Regions from separate parts of the Desulfotomaculum sp. genome, predicted to be linked through region 1. Evidence: a T-box and tRNA genes for the amino acid it is inferred to sense, from the RefSeq annotation. Region 1 holds a T-box; the other holds one or more tRNA genes.
What was found. A T-box is a leader RNA that pairs with one kind of tRNA and senses whether it is charged. The one in region 1 lies ahead of thrS (threonine--tRNA ligase), so its partner is inferred to be a tRNA-Thr.
Positions count from the first base shown of each region.

Region 1 (4,427 bases):
GATGACCCTACGAACCATCGTTGTAAGGTGAGAAGCGGGATGCCTCTACTTGCTAAATATATTGAGTTCAACAGATGAAATTGTACCATAGCCTGCCTATGGAGTCAAGGCTTTCCCTTTGATAATTAGAAAAGCTTGGTTCGTTTATGCCCTTAAGGGTGCGCCAGCCTATAGCGCACCCTAAGGGCACAAGCGAGCCTTAGCTTTTCTTATACGATCATCCTTAAAATCTTATTCTTTCTGATCGTGTTAGAAAATAGCCCTGGTATGGATGTCCTCCACAATCTTTTTAATAAATTCATCAACGGCTACGGCCCCAACATCTCCCTTGCCGCGCTGCCGCAGGGCCACCGTTCCCTGCTCCATTTCCCGATCTCCGATGACCAGCATATAGGGGATTTTTTGGGTCTGGGCTTCTCGAACCTTATAATTAATTTTTTCATTCCTGGCATCCAGTTCCACCCGAACATCCAGAGCATCTAGTTTCTTGACCAATTCCCTGGCATATTCATGGTGCTTGTCGGTAATTGGCAATACTTTAACCTGTATCGGGGCCAACCAAACCGGGAAGGCTCCTGCAAAGTGCTCCGTGAGGATGCCGATAAAACGTTCAATGCTGCCGAAAACAACCCTATGAATCATGACCGGGCGGTGCTTTTGACCATCTTCACCAACATAGTTAAGATCAAATTTTTCCGGCATTTGGAAGTCCAACTGAATGGTACCACACTGCCAGGTTCTGCCCAGGCTGTCGGTTAGATGGAAGTCAATCTTAGGACCATAAAATGCCCCGTCACCCTCATTTACTTTGTAATCCATTTTCTTAGCTTCCAGAGCATCCCGCAGGGAGTTTGTTGCTGTTTCCCACATTTCATCGGAACCCATGGATTTCTCGGGGCGAGTCGATAACTCCACATGATAGTTTAAACCAAAGGTATTATAGAAGTAATCAAACAGATCGATGACCCCGATGATTTCCTCCTTAATCTGACTGGGCAGCAGGAAGATGTGCGCATCATCCTGGGTAAAGCAACGCACCCGCATCAGTCCGTGCAAAGCACCGGACAGCTCATGGCGGTGTACCAGACCCAGTTCACCCCAGCGCAGGGGAAGATCGCGATAACTGTGCATTCTAGCTTTGTATACCAGAATACTACCCGGACAGTTCATGGGCTTAACGGCATAATCCCCTTCGTCAATCTTGGTAAAATACATATTTTCCTTGTAATGGGCCCAGTGTCCAGACTGTTCCCAAAGACCGCGATTTAAGATAATGGGCGTACGAATTTCCTGATAGCCACGTCTTTTATGTTCCAGACGCCAGAAATTTTCCAGCTCATTGCGTAAAACCATGCCCTTCGGATGGAAAAAGGGGAACCCTGGACCCTCCTCCTGGATACTAAACAGATCCAGTTCTTGACCTAACTTTCTATGGTCACGCCGCTTCGCTTCCTCTATGCGGAACAGATGCTCATCCAATAATGTCTTTTTAGGGAAGGAGGTGCCATAGATACGCTGCAGCATTTTGTTTTTCTCACTGCCCCGCCAATAGGCTCCGGCAATACTCATTAACTTAAGGCTTTTTAATTTACCGGTGGAAGGAACATGTGGTCCGGCACATAGATCATTAAAATCGCCCTGATGATAGCAGGAGATCACAGCATCCTCTGGCAGGTCCGTAATTAGCTCTACCTTATAAATTTCACCCTGTTTCTTGAAATGCTCCAGAGCTTCTTCCCGGGACAACTCTGCCCTTTGGAAAGGAATATCTTCTTTAATGATGCGATTCATTTCTTCTTCAATCTGCTCTACCTGGGCCGGGGTAAAGGGTTGCTCTACATCAAAGTCATAGTAGTAGCCATCTTGAATGGCCGGGCCAATGGCCAGTTTGGCATTGGGAAATAATCTTTTCACAGCCTGGGCCAATACGTGGGCAGTACTATGCCGATAGACATTTCTTCCCTCTTCATCATTAAAGGTCAATAGTTCTAAGGCGGCGTCTTCATTTAGGGGATGGTCAACATCCACAACCTTGCCATTAACCTTACCGGCCAAGACCTCCCTGGCCAGCCCTTGGCTGATACTTTTAGCAACTCCCATTACTGTACTTCCTACGGGATACTCTCTGACGGAACCGTCCTTAAGTGTTACTTTTATCATGGTGTTTCTCCTTTCGGTAGTAAATATAAAAAACCCCGTCTCTGATTACTCAGGGACGGGGTTATCTCCGCGGTTCCACCCTGGTTGGAGTCATAGACTCCCACCTCAAAGGATGATAACGGTGTCAAACCGGTTTGCTTACTAAGGTTCAGCAAACAGCTCCAAGGTGGTCTTTCAGACAGAGGTATCGGGAAGTACTTGCAGCCTGGGTCTTCCTCTCTGGGCGAACATACTGTCCTACTTTTCCTTATCACAGCACATACTATTTACGGGTTAATTATAGATTTACTGAGCACAAATGTCAAGCAGACAGATAAACCACCGCAACCTGCACAAGACCAATAACGAAACCCAAAACACCACCAATGATTTCGATATGTTTTAGTTCCCGGGAGGCAACGTCTAATATTATTTTCTCCAAATGCCGAATATCATAAGCATTCATTCTATCTTCAACCAGTTGGGCAATTTTAACCTTTTCTGCCACACTTCCTCCGGCCTGATCCACTATTTGCTCGATTACCTGGGGCATTTGTTTATGCAGCATGTCCCCCATCATTTCCAAGATAACGGTTCGAATGGTGACGGGGACCCAAACAGGTATCTTATCTACCACCATATTACGGATGGACTCACTGGCAGTGTCAACAATCCGACCAAGAACCTCCGGGGATTTCATTTGGTTGATCAGGTCCGTTACATTCAGTAGTTCCTTCTCCACCACTTCGCCGATGCTTCTGGCCAACTCCTGCCTTCTTTTGGGAACAACCCCTTGAATTGAAAAGGAACCTATAATATGAATCGGCTCATAGGGTTTAAATATAGCCTTAACGGCAATTAGATTGGTAACCCAACCAATAAAGGCACCAATAATAGGAATTAAAATCATTGACCACCACTGCACCTTACATGACCTCCATTCGTCAATTAACGACATAACTATATCAAAACGCTCGGTAAGGTGCAATAGATTTACAGATTACTCATTTTCCATCGTTGTCACAGCTTGATAAGGTTGCACGATAAAATTCACAGGCAAGTTCGTTCCACCTGCTGGCATCCAATTTATTGTAATCTCATCACTATTCTTGATATCTTCCTTGTAAACAAGAATTCCTTGTTTTACAGTATTCAGGCCAATGGCTGTAGTCTCTGTGGGACCAATAAATCCTGGCTTAACCAACTTCCCATTAATTTTAATACTAGCAGCGGTACCGAAACCACCACCTCGGGAATTAATCACAATTGCCCCAGGCGACTGTAAGTACGGAATTAATTTAAAGCTTGTGTGATACAAAACGCCATAGTTCCCATAGTTCACTACTTTCTTACGATCCACTGCGGAATAGCCTTGTAAGTAGTCCGCCTTTCCCGCTACGCCAACTGCGGTATAAGCCCGTCCATCCAAGCCAATTACATAAGTGTGATAGTAATCGGCTGTATCAAAAGTCCCCCGTAAAATAGTGGGTGCTTTCTCACCTGGGGCGGTTTTTTTGACTAATATGGGCAGGCCCTTGAGCGAAGCTTTTTCATCCGATCTTGTTACAGTGGAGACCTGTACTGTGTCACTGGCCGTTGCGTCGTAGATAAAGTTCACCAATTGATCCTTCTTTAGGCAAACGGGTTCGGCCAAAAATACAGTTTGCCAAGGTCCTATTACCAGGGTTTTATCTACACTTGAATTAAGCCATGACTGCACCGCATCTTTTCCTGCAGCCATATAATTCATAGAAGGCCCGGCAACCGCCATTTTTTCAATTTGCACGGTCACAGGGTGATCATTTTTATTCGTTAATAAAATCGAAAAATACAGAGGCTTTGTAGAACTATTAACATGGTAATCAAAGACCCTGAACCTGCCATTATTTTTAAAGGGATAAATGTTATCCTGGTATGAGATGCCCGGCTTATCAATGTATTCAGGGAAATCGCTAAAGATCAAAGTTCTAGAGCCTTTGGGCTGTTCTGACTTAAATTTATTGGACAGTGTTTTTAAAAATACGGCCGGATTGCCCTCAAAGTTAATGGTGCTTCCTAAATCATGCTGGTTATAATCGATTAAACTGGACGGAGTCTGAATACTGGCATAGGCAGCGTTCATAAAGGCAAAAATTAGCACGATGGTCAGTATGGTTCTTTTCATTTCTTTGTTCATCCTTCATTGTTACTTTTTTAATGTGTTGAATTGTTTTCCAGTTATACCTTTCTATAAGAATCAAATTACTCCTCTTGATTTCGACAAATTTTGTTAACCAAATTTCTCCTTT
Region 1 is NZ_CEVWQM010000013.1:2,399-6,825, reverse strand. Features, by position in the region: ribosomal protein L20 leader region at 1-57, opposite strand, end outside; gene thrS (threonine--tRNA ligase) at 250-2,160, opposite strand; T-box leader at 2,209-2,423, opposite strand; gene AC1U9Z_RS09240 (DUF445 domain-containing protein) at 2,462-3,064, opposite strand; gene AC1U9Z_RS09235 (hypothetical protein) at 3,140-4,303, opposite strand.

Region 2 (4,427 bases), on a different contig from region 1:
GGGTTCCATATAGGGCTTGGTCTCAAAGTGTGATGGCTTAGCTGTGTTTTGAGAATTCTCCAAGTAACTATCGTAATGTTTAGGATAATATTTGCCCCACACCGCTGGGTCAACCTCATTGGCTGCAATCTCGCCAAGCGGACCTTCCTCTAGGTCTGTGTTATGAGCATTATAGAAATAAAATACCGAAGCCCCCAAGATCACGATTACTACCAGGGAAAAGAAAACTAAATTACGGTATTCTTTTGGAATCAATTTAAATAACCACCCCTCTCATCATTTCTGGTGCGGGGTACTGCGGTGACAATCGAAGCAATATTTTCCACCGTCCCTTTTCGTGTCCCCCACTAGCTCCAGCATTTGTCCGTGGCATCTTAAACAATTTTCTTGAAGAATGTCTTTGCCTAGTTTTGTCACTCTAATTTCCTTGGGAGCAGTGTCCGTGACGACAGCAACGATGTCCCTTGTTCCGGTATATGCTTTATAGGTAGCACCGTACACCAGGCTATGGGGAATATGACAATCCCCGCAGGTAGCTCCTGACCTATGTGCTGAATGTAAATATGTGTCTACCTGTTCATCCATAACATGACATTGGCCGCAAAACTCTGCCTTGTCTAACCCAAGAGCAGGAACCTTTGTTATCAGCATCAAAGCAAAGCTGATAAAACCAAAAGCAGCTAACCACATAAGTTTTTTCTTCATTACCCCGCCGACCTCACCTCCTTATGATTAATATATAGTAAACGAACTGGCAACTCTAGACAGATTATTCCAGATAAAAGGTTTCTGAAAATATTTTTTTGGTATTAACCAATAGCTTAAATGCCATGTTCTTTTTTGAAAAAAGACTTGGGGCAAATACCCCAAGTCCTATTTCAATGTATTCATAAAGCTTTTAACCCAAGATAGCTGCTAGATCCGCTTCCGCAGTGGTAATCGGCTTAATGTTGAAATTCTTGACTAGTACATCCAGAACATTGGGTGAAATAAAGGCCGGTAAACTGGGTCCTAACCGAATGTCCTTAATTCCTAAGTGTAATAATGTCAGTAAAATAGCCACTGCCTTTTGTTCATACCAGGAGAGTACCAGGGAAAGTGGTAAATCATTTACGCCGCACTCAAAGGCATTGGCCAAGGCCACGGCAATTTGAATGGCAGAGTAAGCATCATTGCACTGACCAACATCCAGCAACCGAGGAATACCACCAATATCACCTAGTTTCTTGTCAAAGAAACGGAACTTACCACAGGCCAGGGTAAGGATGATTGTGTCTTGGGGTGCCTTTTCCACAAACTCCGTATAGTAACTGCGGCCAGCCTTGGCACCATCGCAGCCACCAACTAAGAAGAAATGCTTGATGGCCCCCTCCTTGACTCCGGCAATTACTTTATCTGCTACACTCAGCACGGTATTGCGGGCAAAGCCTACCAGCACGCTGCCTTTATCTTCATCTTCCTCGAAACCAGGCATAGCCAGAGCCCTTTCAATCACTGCCGAGAAATCATCATTTTTAACGTGCGTTACACCGGGCCAACCAACTAGTCCAGTGGTGAAAATACCTTCCATATAGGCCTGGGGATCTTGAATGCAGTTGGTGGTCATTAGGATTGCCCCTGGGAAAGTGGGAAATTCCTTTCTTTGATTGTTCCAGGCAGTTCCAAAATGGCCATAGAAGTGCTTATATTTCTTCAACTCGGGATAACCATGGGTGGGGAGCATCTCACCATGGGTGTAAACGTAGATTCCCTTGCCCTCGGTTTGCTCAAGAAGATTCGCAAGATCCAGCAAGTCGTGCCCGGATACCAGGATGCACTTACCCTTTTTATGTCCCAGTGGAACTTCGGTAGGTACTGGATGACCAAATTTACCGGTATTGGCTGCATCCAGCAGTTCCATAGCCCAGAGGTTGGCCTCACCGCATTTGAGAACCAAGCCCACCCAATCGTTCAAACCAAGTTCTTTATTGGCCAGTGCTGCCATTGCTTCATGGATATAGGCATACACCTTATCCGCTTCCTGACCTAGAATCTTGGCATGGTCTGCATAGGCGGAAATACCCTTTAGCCCATAAACAAGGGTTTGCTGGAGGGATTGAATATCTGTATCGGCATCTTTACTTACTACGTGACCCAGTTCTTCAGCCTGTTTGATTAAACCTTCTAAATCCTGCGCTATTTTCAAGTTGGCAGAGGGGTCGGCAAAGGTAGTATTGCCACCTGCAGCGGCTACCTTTTCCTTCATCCCTTCAGTGAGTTCCATACCCTGATTAATTAGCTTTTGAAAGCGAGCAGCATCAAAGTTTACGTTTGTCAGTGTGGAAAAAATAGCTTCCACTGTAAAATGATTTACAGCGGCATCTACCACTCCTACTTTTCGACCTTCTGCTGCATAAAGGGACAGGCCCTTCACTGTATGTAATAGTAGATCTTGTAAATTGGAAACTTCCGGTTTTTTGCCGCATACACCAACTACGGTACAGCCAACACCCTTGGCAGTCTGTTCACATTGGTTACAAAACATATTATATCCCCCTTTAATCAATTAGTTGAATTGAACTTGTAGGGCAATTATCCACACATGCGCCGCATTCCGTGCAGGCATCTGGGTTTACTACTTTTGATACATCCCTTACCTCAAAGACATTGGGGTCAGCCGGACATACACCTTCACATGTAGCACAGGCAATACATGTTTCTTCATTAACCACTGGACGCAAGCTCACACCTCCCCTTACCACAATTTTACAACTAACCTATTTTTTTAATTATACAGGGCTTGTTGACAACTAGCAATAAATAGTGGCAAAATGTAAGGTTATTGTAACGGTTGTCGCAAATATAGATTTTTGTTGACTTGTCTTTTTATTTCTGTTAACATAAGTCATGTCAATGGGCGATTAGCTCAGCTGGGAGAGCGCCTGCCTTACAAGCAGGATGTCGGCGGTTCGATCCCGTCATCGCCCACCATTCATTATGCTGCTATAGCTCAGTAGGTAGAGCGTATCCTTGGTAAGGATAAGGTCATCGGTTCAATCCCGATTAGCAGCTCCAATGTCAGGATCTTGCTTTTTGGCAAGATCCTCTTTTGTTTGTAAGTACCACTTGCATTCTAGGTTCGTCTTTGATACTATAGCAATTGAATTAGGCTGGGGTAGCTCAGTTGGTAGAGCAATTGATTCGTAATCAATAGGTCGAGGGTTCAAGTCCCTTCCTCAGCTCCAGTAAAAAAATCCCTTGGTATTACCATGAATACCAAGGGATTTTTTTACCATAATCATTTTACATAATTTACCAATTAATATATTTTACCACCTATGCCTAGGTTTCGTTTGCCACTGTTTTGCTCTTTCTCTCCCGACCTTACTATTTCTAACTGTTCTTCTGTATAGCACCATCTACCGGTTAGTGCCTTTCCGCCAGGAGAAAGGCAACGGCCTTCTTTATTTATTGGTGCTTTAACATCCCTCGAAAATCCTTCCCTGCTGTTGATTTTTTCCACCTGGGAGAACTCTAAATACCTAATATTTCTTTAAGATCATCCTCGGATAAGCTAGACAGGGCTGCTTCCCCCGGCTGAATGACTTGTTCAATTAATTCTTTTTTCTGCTGTTGCATCTCGTATATTTTTTCCTCAATGGTACCCCTGGTAATGAGTTTCATCACCTGAACACAATTTCTTTGTCCCATGCGGTGGGCCCGTCCCGCTGCCTGTTCTTCTACGGCAGGGTTCCACCATAAGTCATATAAAATCACTGTATCGGCACCTGTTAAATTCAGGCCAGTTCCTCCCGCTTTTAAAGAGATAAGAAAAAGCTCCTTCTCCCCACTATTAAAACGTTGGGTCATTTCCACACGTTCCTTTGCAGGGGTTTGTCCATCAAGGTAAAAATAGCTCTTATTCATTCGATTAAGCTCTTCACTAATGAGCCGCAACATACTGGCAAATTGAGAAAATACCAAGAGCCTTCGATTATTTTCCAGGGCGTTTTCAATCATTTCCATGAGCTGCTCTAGTTTACCGGACTGGCCGTTATAATTTTCCAGAAAGAGGGAAGGGTGGCAGCACAATTGTCTAAGACGTGTTAATCCTGCCAAGATCTTAATGCGGCTTTTTTCGAATCCCTCGACTTGTAAGGAATCCTTCGTTTCCTGTCTTATTTTTTCTAAATAAGCAAGATACAGTTCCTTCTGTCCTTTGGTTAATTCAGATTGATGCACGGTTTCAATTTTTTCCGGCAGCTCTCTTAGTACGTCTTGTTTTATCCGCCTTAATATAAAGGGCCGAACCATCCGGGCAATACGATCCCGTGACAGATTGCTAAAGCTGCGTTGACTCTGAAAAAAGCCCGGCTGTATGGCATCAAAGAGGGACCAAAGTTCATCCAAGGAATTTTCGATTGGCGTTCCGCTTAGGGCAAAGCGTT
Region 2 is NZ_CEVWQM010000012.1:49,279-53,705, forward strand. Features, by position in the region: gene AC1U9Z_RS08940 (ammonia-forming cytochrome c nitrite reductase subunit c552) at 1-255, opposite strand, end outside; gene AC1U9Z_RS08945 (NapC/NirT family cytochrome c) at 277-705, opposite strand; gene hcp (hydroxylamine reductase) at 899-2,524, opposite strand; gene AC1U9Z_RS08955 (DUF362 domain-containing protein) at 2,538-2,720, opposite strand; tRNA gene AC1U9Z_RS08960 (tRNA-Val) at 2,895-2,970, shown strand; tRNA gene AC1U9Z_RS08965 (tRNA-Thr) at 2,979-3,054, shown strand; tRNA gene AC1U9Z_RS08970 (tRNA-Thr) at 3,149-3,224, shown strand; gene AC1U9Z_RS08975 (hypothetical protein) at 3,299-3,502, opposite strand; gene AC1U9Z_RS08980 (DEAD/DEAH box helicase) at 3,514-4,427, opposite strand, start outside.
Region 2: it encodes a tRNA-Thr, which carries the amino acid that the T-box ahead of thrS (threonine--tRNA ligase) is inferred to sense. The anticodon was not compared.